DNA from 4 places in the Bacillus sp. FSL R7-0646 genome. Region 1 is predicted to be linked to each of the others. Evidence: predicted binding sites of a transcription regulator. Region 1 holds the regulator's gene; each other region holds the start of a gene.
What was found. Region 1 encodes Rex, which represses fermentation and respiration genes when NADH is low (regulators of the CRP and FNR family bind a similar motif). Its sites were predicted from a motif close to TTGTGAAATATTTCACAA; they were not measured.
Positions count from the first base shown of each region.

Region 2: the regulator Rex is predicted to act here: its motif matches at 1,900-1,917, upstream of arcA (arginine deiminase).
Region 3: the regulator Rex is predicted to act here: its motif matches at 1,000-1,017, upstream of MKY62_RS10275 (nitrate/nitrite transporter).
Region 4: the regulator Rex is predicted to act here: its motif matches at 1,766-1,783, upstream of pflB (formate C-acetyltransferase).

Region 1 covers NZ_CP150217.1:621,716-624,857, reverse strand. The annotation lists gene MKY62_RS03140 (CPBP family intramembrane glutamic endopeptidase) at 1-283, shown strand, start outside; gene MKY62_RS03135 (YdiK family protein) at 283-474, shown strand; gene tatC (twin-arginine translocase subunit TatC) at 520-1,296, opposite strand; gene MKY62_RS03125 (twin-arginine translocase TatA/TatE family subunit) at 1,303-1,482, opposite strand; gene MKY62_RS03120 (redox-sensing transcriptional repressor Rex) at 1,525-2,172, opposite strand; gene moaC (cyclic pyranopterin monophosphate synthase MoaC) at 2,176-2,682, opposite strand; gene MKY62_RS03110 (ABC-F family ATP-binding cassette domain-containing protein) at 2,829-3,142, shown strand, end outside.
Region 2 covers NZ_CP150217.1:3,983,355-3,986,496, forward strand. The annotation lists gene MKY62_RS20670 (YitT family protein) at 99-935, opposite strand; guanidine-I (ykkC/yxkD leader) riboswitch at 1,021-1,127, opposite strand; gene argR (arginine repressor) at 1,297-1,737, shown strand; gene arcA (arginine deiminase) at 2,005-3,142, shown strand, end outside.
Region 3 covers NZ_CP150217.1:1,995,528-1,998,669, reverse strand. The annotation lists gene MKY62_RS10285 (Crp/Fnr family transcriptional regulator) at 1-591, opposite strand, end outside; gene MKY62_RS10280 (DUF2164 domain-containing protein) at 635-874, opposite strand; gene MKY62_RS10275 (nitrate/nitrite transporter) at 1,096-2,280, shown strand; gene MKY62_RS10270 (Crp/Fnr family transcriptional regulator) at 2,426-3,139, shown strand.
Region 4 covers NZ_CP150217.1:2,052,754-2,055,895, reverse strand. The annotation lists gene dacB (D-alanyl-D-alanine carboxypeptidase/D-alanyl-D-alanine-endopeptidase) at 1-1,386, shown strand, start outside; gene pflB (formate C-acetyltransferase) at 1,884-3,142, shown strand, end outside.

The sequences.
Region 1 (3,142 bases):
TTTCGGTGCGATCTATGAGAAAACGAATTTTTTCGTTGCCGCTCTGTTCAGTTCGGTGCTCTTCTCGGTCGTCCATTTGGATTTCAGCCATCTGCTCATTTATACGGCAATGGGATTCACATTCGCCTTTTTATATGTCAGGACCAACCGGATTATCGTCCCGATTTTCGCCCATGTCGCCATGAATACGCTCGTCGTCTTGCTGCAGACATTCCGGGAGCCTATTGAAGAATATTTGAAAAACGTCGAGAAAATGCAAATGATTATTGGAGGATTTCTATGATGAGAAGCCCTAAATTCTGGGGAGTGATTTATTTATTAACGGGTGTGCTGTTTACGTATCTCGCGGCAACCTCGCCCGGAAGCATGTGGTCTTTTTATACGATCCTGCTGATGCTTTTCGCAGCCTATAATATCAGCATCTCCTTTAAAATGTTCGCCCTGGCCGGCAGGATGAAGCGAAAAGATCAATAGCCTTTTATTTGAAAGAAAAGAGCCATTCTGAAAAAAGAATGGCTCTTATTTTGTATGGTCGTTCAAAAACGATTGATTTTCCTCTTGAATCATTGTTTTTTGCGCCTGCCTGTAGGATATTCTTGAAATCACGATACTGATTTCATAAAGAATGAGCAATGGCACGGAGACCATTAAATGCGACAATAACTCAGGCGGTGTAATGAGCGCCGCAATGACGAACAACACAAAATATGCATATTTTCGGATTTTCGCCAAAAACATCGGCGTCACGAGACCGAGCCTTGTGATAAACATGATGACCACAGGCATCTGAAACAACAATCCAAAAGGAAGCGTCAACTGAAGCAGAAACTGAAAATATTCGTGTATTCCGATGACCTGGTTGACATTCAGATCATCTGAGACTCTCGTCATAAAGTCCACGACAAACGGAAATAAAATAAAGTAAGAAAAGGCAATGCCGCCTAAAAAAAGAATGATCGATATTGGAATATAGCTGAGCGTCACTTTTCGTTCTTTTTCATACAGCCCCGGGCTGATGAAAGCCCACAGCTGGTATAGAACAAGCGGCGAAGTCAAGACAGCGCCGATGATGAACGCGAACTGCACGTACACAAATAAAGGATCGGTCAGCTTGAACGCATTGAGAGTCAGCAGCTTCGCTTCATCCGTCTGCTGCAGGTAGATTATGAGCGGCTTCGCCAAAAAAAAGCCTGCCGCAACAAACAAAACAAAAAAGAAAAAAGTGATCACAAGCCGTCTGCGCAGTTCTGTGATATGTTCTAACAGCGACATTTCTTTTCCCTTCATAAATGTCATCCTATCCTACTGATCTTCTTTCTTTTTATTATCGGAATCGTCGTCAGCCAAACCTTTTGTCGCATTTTTAAACTCCCGCAGCGTGTTTCCCGCCGCTCTTCCCAGCTCGGGAAGTTTTTTCGGGCCGAATATCAAAAGCGCCACCACGACAATTAAAATAAAGCTTCCAGGACCGATTGTTGGCATAAAGCCTGCCCCCTTTCCTTTATTTATTTTTCGTTTTCCGTTTTACTTTTCCTGCATTGAATAATGTTTCAGAAAATACACCAGCGACTGAAGTTCCACTGCCAAATCTATATGATGAATGCGAATGTGTTCCGGCACATTCAAGCGAGCCGGCGTGAAATTAAGAATGCCTTTAATGCCAAGCGCCACCAGCCTGTCTGTAATCGACTGTGCGGCTTGAGCTGGAACCGTCAAAATGGCGACCGGGATATCATCATCCGTCATATGCTCTTCAAGCTTATTCAGGTCATAGACGGGAACGCCGCCGACCTCGGTTCCGATTTTTTCTTCATTGATGTCAAACGCCATGGCGATTTTTGTATTATTGTTTTTGATAAAATTGTAATGGAGAAAGGCTGTCCCCAAATTCCCCACGCCAATAAGCGTTACGTTCGTCGTTTCATCCTGATCAAGCGTCTTTCTGAAAAAGGACAGCAAATAATTGACATTGTAGCCGTATCCTTTTTTCCCGAGCGCGCCGAAGTACGAGAAATCCCTTCGGATGGTCGCGGAATCGACTTTGACGGCATCGCTCAGCTCAGCGGAAGATACACGCTGTTTCCCGGATGCATGAAGGTTTTTTAAAAAACGATAATATAATGGCAGCCGTTTCGCTGTCGCTTGCGGAATTTTTGAATGATCCATGTTCATAAACTAATCCTCCATGTCTACATCAGCTTTTTCCCTTTTATAGTCACCGTTTTTCCCGCCTGTCTTTTCGAGAAGAAAGGTCGGTCCTATCACCATTCCCTTATCCGCCGCTTTGCACATGTCATAAACGGTCAGCGCACATACGGAGGCCGACGTTAACGCTTCCATTTCCACACCTGTGCTCCCTTTGGTCTTGACGTTAGATTGTATATGCAGGATGCTCTTCTGCTCTTTCTTCTCCCAGCAAAAGGCGATGTCGACTCCTTTCAGAGCGATCGGATGACACATCGGGATGATGGCGGATGTCTGTTTTGCAGCCATGATTCCGGCCACTTGCGCCACCGCCAAAACATCGCCTTTTCCGATTTCGCGGTTTTTGATTTTTTCATGTACTTCTCGATTCATGGACACGCTTGAAACAGCCGCAGCTGTGCGCACTGAAGCTTCCTTTTCGCTTATATCAACCATCTTGGCTCTGCCTTGTTCATTAAAATGTGTAAACTCATTCATGTTCTTAACTCTCCTTATAATGATCATACACTATTTTTTTCAATCTGTCTTTTTCTTTGGCTAAAATCTTCCAGACTTCACTTAATTGTTTGCTGACTGCGCGGTGATAGGCTACACTTAAAATAGCAGACAAGAGGTGAAAGATCATGATGATTTTACAAGTAAATCAGCTTTCAAAATCGTTTGGAGCCGATACGATTTTAACGAATATAAAACTCGAAGTCAGGTCTCGGGACCGGATTGCGGTCGTCGGACGCAACGGCGCCGGAAAATCGACTCTTCTAAAGATTATCGCAGGAAAGCTCTCATACGAAAAGGGGGACATCATCAAACCTAAAGATTTGACGATGGGCTACCTTGACCAGCATTCCGGCCTCGATTCCAAGCTGACGCTTAAAGAGGAATTGCTGTCGGTATTTGATTTTCTTAAAAAAATGGAAAAAGAAATGCGCGCGATCGA
Region 2 (3,142 bases), 840 kb from region 1:
CACAGAAACCAGTTCCTGCATAAAACTTCATGTATTTGTCTGTCCCTAATCAGAATGAATACAGAAAAGGCTCCCGGCCATCTGCCGGCAGCCTTCCCCTATTTTGAAATATCAACAAATCCCTCGCCGAATACATCCCTGACATCGTGGATGATGACAAATGCTTTTTTATCTGTGCTTCTAATAATTTTCTTCAGCATGGACAGCTCTTGTTTATTAATGACAATGTATAAAATTTCTTTGGAGTCGCCCGTATAGTGCCCGCGTCCCGATAATATCGTGACGCCGCGGTCCATCAGGGTATTGACCTGCGCCGCGATCTCGTTTTTATGCTCGGAAATAATCGTGATCGCCTTTTTCGTGTTGAGCCCTTCGATAATGAAGTCCATGACCTTCGTGGCGATGTACAGCATGACAATCGTAAACATCAGCTTTTCAGCTCCAATGATAAAGTAGGAACTGAAGACGACAACTAAATCGATCATCAGCAAGGCATAGCTGATGTTCCAGTCAAAATATTTATTGGCGATTCTCGCGAGAATCGCAGACCCGGCGGTGGTTCCGCCGACACGGATGATCATGCCGATTCCGACGCCGGCAAATACCCCGGCAAAGATGGTGCTGATGATCACTTCATCGGCCGGCACCGTCCAATCTTCGGTGACGTGCAGAAAGAACGAATTGGCCGCCACCGCAATAATAGTGTAAATCGTCGTCTTTTTATCCAAAAAGCGATAGCCGATAATCAGAAGAATGCCGTTCAGTACAAAGTTTGTGATGCCCGGAGACCATTCAAAAACGTAGTATAAAATCAGCGTGATCCCCGTGACGCCGCCTTCTCCCAAGTCATTCGGGATGGCGAACAGATTCACGGCTAACGCAAAGAAAAATGCGCCTATAATGATCAATATTATGTCCATTGCTTTCTTTTTCATAAATACATCCCCTTTCTTTATCCTTAATCGATTTCCTGTAAAAAGTAAAAAAGCCTAGGAGAGAAGCTCTTTGATTAAGAGCAAAAACTCCTGGGCTTTTATCCCACCGTGTCATAACGATACTTCGCTATGTGTTTTCTCTCGGACCAGACCAGCGCGGGAGGGCACTGCGGAACCCTAGAAAACCACCTTTTCTCTGCTATCAATTTGTCATCTTCAAGCATTATAAGTGAAATTCTGGGGTCTATCAACCCCTATATCAGCCTGAAAGATTTGTTTTTTTGTAAAATAGCTTCCATCTGTCAGCGATAAAACCATTCTATAATAATAGATATACGTGTTTTGCCTGGGAGGCGCTCTTATGAACAAACAAAAACGGCAATGGCTCATCAAGCAGACCATTCTCGAACATCCGGTAGAAAATCAGGAACAGCTGGCATCCCTGCTGGAAAAACGCGGCATCACCGTTTCGCAGTCTACCATTTCCCGCGATATTAAAGAAATGTATCTTGTGAAACAGCCCGGTGAAAACGGAAAACTTGTCTACACGACAAATGCTTCTTTATCCATCAATCCTTCCAAAATATTAAAAGATAAAATCTCTGACGTTGTCCTGCATGTGCATCGAACGGACAACTTGATCATTATTAAAACAATGCCCGGCAACGCCCATGCCATCGGCGTTCTTCTTGATAAGCTCGGAAGCCCGGAAATGCTGGGCTGTATATGCGGGAACGATACATGCCTTGTGATTTCCCAGTCACCTGAGGCAGCCCAATCATTTTATGACCATTTATGCTGATCCGGCCGTCCGGATCAGCTTTTTTTGCCCTTCAAAAAAATTTTTTTCGAGAAATCCCCGTTAAAAATATACACGTTTTATACGTTCTATTCTCCGCTCCGACAGGAACTTATTTTCCATTTATCATAATTATTCATTTTTGTTTTTGCTTCATCAAAAAACATGTGAAATATATCACGTTTTTGTTGTTATCGCTTTCACATCGCGCTTCTCCTTCCTGTTTTAAGCTGTACATGTAACAAAAAGAGCTTAGGAGGCGGGATGATCATGACAACACCGATACACGTTTACTCAGAAATCGGCCCTTTAAAAACCGTTATGCTGAAGCGGCCCGGTCGGGAACTGGAAAACCTCACACCCGAATATCTGGAAAGGCTTCTCTTTGACGATATTCCCTTTTTGCCAGCGGTGCAAAAAGAGCATGACCAATTTGCAGAAACATTAAAGCAACAGGGGACTGAAGTTCTTTATTTAGAAAAGCTGACGGCCGAAGCTTTGGATGACGCATTAGTCCGCGAGCAGTTTATCGATGAGCTTTTAACGGAAAGCAAAGCGGATATCAACGGCGCATACGACAGGCTGAAAGAGTTTTTGCTTACCTTTGACGCCGATTCAATGGTTGAACAGGTGATGAGCGGCATTCGAAAAAATGAGCTTGAACGCGAAAAAAAATCGCATCTTCATGAGCTGATGGAAGACCATTATCCATTTTATCTCGATCCGATGCCGAACCTTTATTTCACAAGAGATCCGGCGGCCGCCATCGGCAGCGGACTGACCATCAACAAAATGAAGGAGCCTGCCCGCCGAAGGGAATCGCTGTTTATGCGCTACATTATCAATCACCACCCGCGTTTTAAAGGACACGAGATTCCGGTTTGGCTCGACCGTGATTTCAAATTCAATATCGAAGGCGGAGATGAGCTTGTCTTAAATGAAGAAACCGTTGCGATCGGGGTATCGGAACGGACAACGGCTCAGGCGATCGAGCGTCTTGTCCGGAACTTGTTTCAGCGGCAGAGCCGGATTCGCCGTGTACTGGCCGTCGAAATACCAAAGAGCAGAGCCTTTATGCATTTAGATACCGTCTTCACGATGGTTGACCGAGATCAATTCACGATCCATCCCGCCATCCAGGGGCCTGAAGGAGACATGCGGATCTTCGTTCTTGAAAGAGGAAAAACGGCAGACGAGATTCATACAACTGAAGAACACAATTTGCCGGAAGTGCTGAAGAGAACGCTCGGCCTTTCAGATGTCAACTTGATCTTCTGCGGCGGCGGAGACGAAATTGCTTCAGCCAGGGAGCAATGGAATGACGGCTCCAATACACTCGCGATCGCTCCGGGGGTTGTCGTCACCTATGACCGGAATTACATTTCTAACGAATGTTTGAGAGAACAGG
Region 3 (3,142 bases), 1.4 Mb from region 1:
CAATTCATTTAATGTGCGGTTAATCGTTTCCCTTGACGTTCCGACCATGTTCGCAAAATCCTGATTGGTAATGGGCAGGCTGATGTAGACCCCTTTTTCTTGAGGAATGCCATGTTCAGCAGCAAGCTTCATTAATACATGTGTCAAGCGGTGCTGGACGTCTTTTGAGATAAAACCCTGGATCCGCTCTTGCAAATCGAGAATCTTTTTCCCCATGATTTGCATCACTTTTATCGTCATTTCCGGAAATTTCATCAAAAGTTCATTAAAATCGGCGATGCGGATTACGATCAATTCGGTTTCTTGAACGGCTTCTGCCGTTGCCGGGTATGGGGAGAGGTCAAAAAAGCCGACATGGGGAAACATATCCCCGTTTTGCAGAATCGAAATCACTTGTTCATTGCCGTCTTCATCGATTTTAAAGGCTTTAACAAGACCGGATTTGATGAAAAATACCGCTTCCCTCTCTTCCCCCTCCATAAAAACAAACATTCTCGGCTGATAGGTGCGCTTGGCCGCGATCTGCTCGATTTGCTTGAACTCTTCATCATTCAACCCGCTGAAAATCATAAATTGCTTCAGAAACTCCATTGGTCTTTCAATCCCTTCGGTTTTGCTAAAGGAGAGCGGTTTGTCACAGACGGCGCTCCAGTGCAAAGAGCTCTTCTTCAATCGCCGCTGCCTTCTCTTCCACCACTCTGCGGCTGTCCTTCAAGGCCTGATTGTAAAAGTAAGGTCCGAGCTTTTCCTTTACGAATTCGAACATTTGAATCGCCGCAATGTCTCCGACCTCTTCTCCTCTTTCTTCAACATAAAAGCGTTTGATTTCATCGATGATCGCTTGTTTTTCTTCTTGGGTAAGCTTTATAAACATAAAAGCGGCACTCCTTTTTTTATTTCCATGATAAACGATAAAGTCCGCAAATGAACAATTTATTTTTTTACATCCGTTTACTCTCCGTCACTTACCGATATTAAACACGAAACAAGCGAATGACCGTGTGACGTAATTCACAATGTTTTAAAAAGACTTTTTGTAAGATAAACATGCTGATTGATTTATTCATTTTTCCCTTTGAAAGGAGCAAAACCGCAATGGCAAATCGTCAAAAAATACAATTACCGCTGCAGTCATTTAGTTTAGTCGCAGGATTTATGGTTTGGGTATTGATTTCCTCTTTAATGCCCCACATTAAGCAGGACATCGCCCTGACAGACAGCGAGGTCTCCCTTGTTACGGCCATTCCGGTCATACTCGGGTCGCTTCTCAGGATTCCGCTGGGCTACTACACGAACAGATTTGGAGCAAGAATTACATTCATGATCAGCTTTTTGCTGCTTCTGTTCCCGGTTTTTTGGATCAGCACAGCCGATTCGCTGTTCGACTTGATCCTTGGCGGCTTCTTCCTCGGCATCGGCGGAGCGGTCTTTTCCATCGGGGTCACATCACTGCCGAAATACTACCCTAAAGAAAAGCACGGGTTTGTCAATGGGATCTACGGCGCTGGGAACGTCGGTACAGCGATTACTACGTTTGCCGCTCCTGTTGTCGCAAAAACCGCCGGGTGGGAAAATACGGTGCGGATGTACATCGTGTTAGTCGCCGTATTCGCTTTATTGAACTTTATCCTTGGAGATCGAAAAGAAACAAAAGTTACGGTATCTGTAACAGAGCAAATGAAGGCAGTCTACCGAAATCAGACATTATGGTTTTTAAGCTTGTTTTACTTCATTACATTCGGATCTTTCGTCGCGTTTACGATTTATCTTCCGAACTTTCTTGTTAATCACTTCGGGCTTGATCCCGTCGATTCAGGGCTGAGAACCGCCGGATTTATCGCTGTCGCCACTTTTCTGAGGCCTGTCGGCGGCTGGCTGGCAGACAAATTCAACCCGCTGAAGCTGTTGATGTATGTATTTGCCGGCTGCACCTTGTCAGGGATTTTATTGGCCTTTTCGCCGAGCCTCGGACTGTACGGGTTTGGGGTATTAACCGTTGCCGTGTGCGCCGGACTCGGAAACGGGATCATCTTTAAGCTCGTGCCGCTTTATTTTTCAAATCAGGCCGGCATCGTTAATGGGATCGTATCAGCGATGGGCGGCTTGGGAGGATTTTTCCCGCCTCTCATCCTGTCAAGCGTTTTTCAGGCAACCGGCCATTATGCGATCGGATTCATGGCGCTGTCAGAAGCGGCTCTTGCAAGCTTTGTGATCGTGGTCTGGATGTATTTTCAGGAAGTGAACAAAACATCGTCCAAAACGAAGGCCAACCATTTATAAGCCCTTCCTGCAAAAAGAGATTGAGCCGATATGCCCAGGCTCTTTTTCGGGACTATATTCATATGTTCACAATATTGTTTATATTTAAAAGGTCACTCTGCCTTATTTAACGTTAAAATAAGAACTGCAAAAGGGGTGACGCTCAATGAACATTTCTGTTAGAAAATCAGACACAGATTTGCTCTCAGACGATCTGCATCACTTGCTGGAATCGATCAGTACGCGACGAAAAATCAGGCAGGACACATTCCTTTTTCAAGAAGGGATGGATGCAGAGGAACTGTATCTTATTCAGTCAGGACTTGTCCAGATCGGCAAATTGACGTCCGATGGCAAAGAACTGACGCTTAGAATGTGCAAAAAAAATGATATTGTCGGGGAGCTTACGCTTTTTACAGAAGATGCGAAATATATGCTGAGCGCAAAGATCCTCTCTGATGGCGAAGTGTTGGTCATCAATAAAGATAAGCTTGAAAAAGAACTCATTCAAAACGGTGCGCTGACGTTTGAGTTTATGAAATGGATGAGCACGCATTTGCGAAAGATTCAATCGAAGATCCGCGACCTTTTGCTGAATGGTAAAAAAGGCGCGCTCTACTCCACCTTGATCCGTCTCGCAAACAGCTACGGCATCACAAGAAGCGACGGGATTCTCATCAATATTGTCCTGACGAACCAGGATCTGGCGAAATTTTGTGCTGCTGCAAGAGAAAGCATCAACCGCATGCTGAGCGACCTCCGGAAGAACGGTGTCATTTCAATTGAGGACTCGGGAAAAATCGTCATCCACCAGATCAATTATTTAAAACGCGAAATCGACTGTGAAAACTGCCCGCTCGAAATCTGCAATATCGACTGAAAA
Region 4 (3,142 bases), 1.4 Mb from region 1:
GAGGAAAAAGGCGGGCTCAAAGAGCAAATCGATCAGCTGTTAAAGACCGAACCTGATTTAAAAGGAGCGCTCGCAGGCATCAGCGTCAGGTCTGCGGAAAGCGGGAAAATGATATACGGACATATGGGCGATACACGGATGAGACCTGCGTCCAATCTGAAGCTTTTAACGGCAGCAGCTGCCTATTCCGTCCTGGGCGAGGACTATACCTTTCCCACAGAGGTAATGGCTGATGGGGCGCGAGCCGCGGGCACACTCAAAGGCAGCCTTTATATAAAAGGAAAAGGCGATCCGACGCTTTTGACAGCGGACTTTCAGCAAATGGCCAAAGCACTCCGAAAACAAGGGATCACAGTTATCCGGGGAGACTTGGTCGGCGATGATTCCTGGTACGATGAAATCCGCTATTCTCAAGACCTTTCCTGGACCGATGAAGACGCATACTATGGAGCGCAGATTTCAGCTTTAACTGTTTCGCCAAATGAAGACTATGATGCCGGAACGGTCATAATCGACGTGAACCCTGCCGGAAAAACCGGAAAAAAACCTGCTGTATTGCTCACCCCGCAAACAAACCATGTCAAAATCAAAAACGATGCCAAGACTGTTGCTGCCGACGGAAAAAAAGATATCACGATTAAAAGGAAACACGGAGGAAATACCATCCAAATCAAAGGGACGATTCCACAAGGCGCTTCAAGGGTCAGACAATGGGTTGCGGTTTGGGAGCCGTCAGAATATGCACTCGATTTATTTAAACAGGCTTTACATCAACAAGGCATTCGAATCCTGGGAAAGACTAAAATCGGCAAAGCGCCAAAAACAGCGCACCGCATCACCACACATCAATCCATGCCGCTGTCAGAGCTGATGATTCCCTTTATGAAGCTCAGCAACAACGGCCATGGCGAAACGCTGATCAAGGAAATGGGAAGGGCCGCGAGACGTGAAGGAAGCTGGGATCAAGGGCTAGAGGTGTTAAATACGGAACTGCAGAGATTTGGACTGGACACGGAAAAAATCGTTCTCAGAGACGGCTCAGGCATCTCGCATATCAATTTGATTTCTGCACATCAGATCACAAAGCTATTGTATTCCGTTCAAGACGAGAAATGGTTTCCGTCGTTTGCCCGTTCACTCCCAGTTGCAGGTGAAAGCGACAGAATGGTCGGCGGCACATTAAGAAACCGGCTGAAAGACCCGGCTCTAAAAGGAAAAGTCAGGGCGAAAACTGGCTCTCTTTCAACCGTCAGTTCCTTGTCGGGCTATGTCGATACTGCAAGCGGAAAGACATTGATTTTCTCCATTCTCCTCAATCAGCTCGTGGATGATGAGAAAGGAAAGGATATTGAAGACAAAATCGTTCAAATATTAGCTTCTTCATGACTTCTCCCATTGCAGCAGGCAATGGGTTTTCTTTAATTCATGTTTTGCTGCCGGCGGATTTAAAGGCTCTTGAGCTCTCCGAGCGGAAATGCTTCCTCGCTCAGATCAGTGAAAAAACGTCATGCAATAGCGGTCTCGTCAAAAGACTGCTATGTTTGCCACCAGCTCCCAAAGCACCATCGAATCATTCGGCAATCAGACTGTATCGATAGGCTGATGATCAATATTTCTCTGTGCAAGCCGGCCATTTTGCCGGCTTTTTTATATAACAGTTTTCGTTACCTTTGACTTTATTATAATACAGATTTAAATAATAAAAATTGCTTCAAACAACAGTCTATATTGAAAAAAACGCGATGTTCAAAGAACTTTCTCAAATTTGTTAACTATTTCACAAAATATGTGATGTTTATCACATTCAAACCTGTTATATTCAACATAAGATATAAATGCAACAACTGTTATATCATTTCAACTTGAAAAAGAGGGGGATTTAAATGGAACAATGGAAAGGTTTCACCACAAACGTTTGGCAAAAAGAAGTCAATGTCCGCGATTTTATTCTCTCGAACTTTGAGCCATATCAAGGTGACGAATCGTTTCTCGAACCTCCGACGGAAGCTACATCGGCATTATGGGATCATGTAATGGATTTGACAAAAAAAGAGCGTGAAAACGGAGGCGTCCTTGATATGGATACAGAGATCGTCTCAACGATCACCTCGCACGGTCCCGGATATTTGAACAAAGACCTGGAAAAAGTCGTCGGCGTTCAAACCGATGAGCCGTTTAAACGGTCGCTTCAGCCTTTCGGCGGCATCCGAATGGCAAAGCAGGCATGCGAATCCTATGGTTTTAAACTGAATGAAGAAGTGGAAAGGATCTTTACCGATTACCGCAAAACTCATAACCAAGGCGTGTTTGACGCATATACGGACGAAATGAAGCTCGCCCGAAAAGTCGGAATCATTACCGGACTGCCTGATGCTTACGGGCGCGGGCGCATCATCGGTGATTACCGGAGAGTGGCGCTTTACGGCGTGGATTTCTTGATCGATGAAAAGAAAAAAGATGCGGCCGGCACCTCTCGGGTGATGTCTGAAGAAAACATCCGCCTTCGTGAAGAACTGTCAGAACAAATCCGAGCATTGAACGAACTTAAAGCGCTTGCAAAAAGCTATGGGTTTGACATTTCCAAGCCTGCGGCGAATGCAAGAGAAGCATTTCAATGGCTGTATTTTGCCTATTTGGCTGCCATTAAAGAGCAAAACGGAGCAGCAATGAGCCTTGGCCGCGTGTCCACGTTCCTTGATATTTACATCGAAAGAGATTTGAAAACGGGCGTATTAACAGAGCGTGAAGCCCAAGAGCTTGTCGACCATTTCGTCATGAAGCTGCGTTTGGTCAAATTCGCGCGCACACCTGACTACAATGAACTGTTCAGCGGCGATCCGACGTGGGTGACAGAATCAATCGGCGGAATGGCGCACGACGGACGCGCCCTGGTGACGAAAAACTCGTTCCGTTTCCTGCATACGCTTGACAATTTAGGCCCGGCGCCTGAACCGAATTTAACCGTTCTTTGGTCTGTCAGACTGCCGCAAAAGTTTAAAAACTACTGTGCCAAAATGTCGATTAAAACAAGCTCGATCCAATACGAAAATGACGATATCATGCGTCCAGAATACGGTGATGACTACGGAATCGCCTGCTGTGTATCGGCAATGGCAATCGGCAAACAAATGCAGTTCTTCGG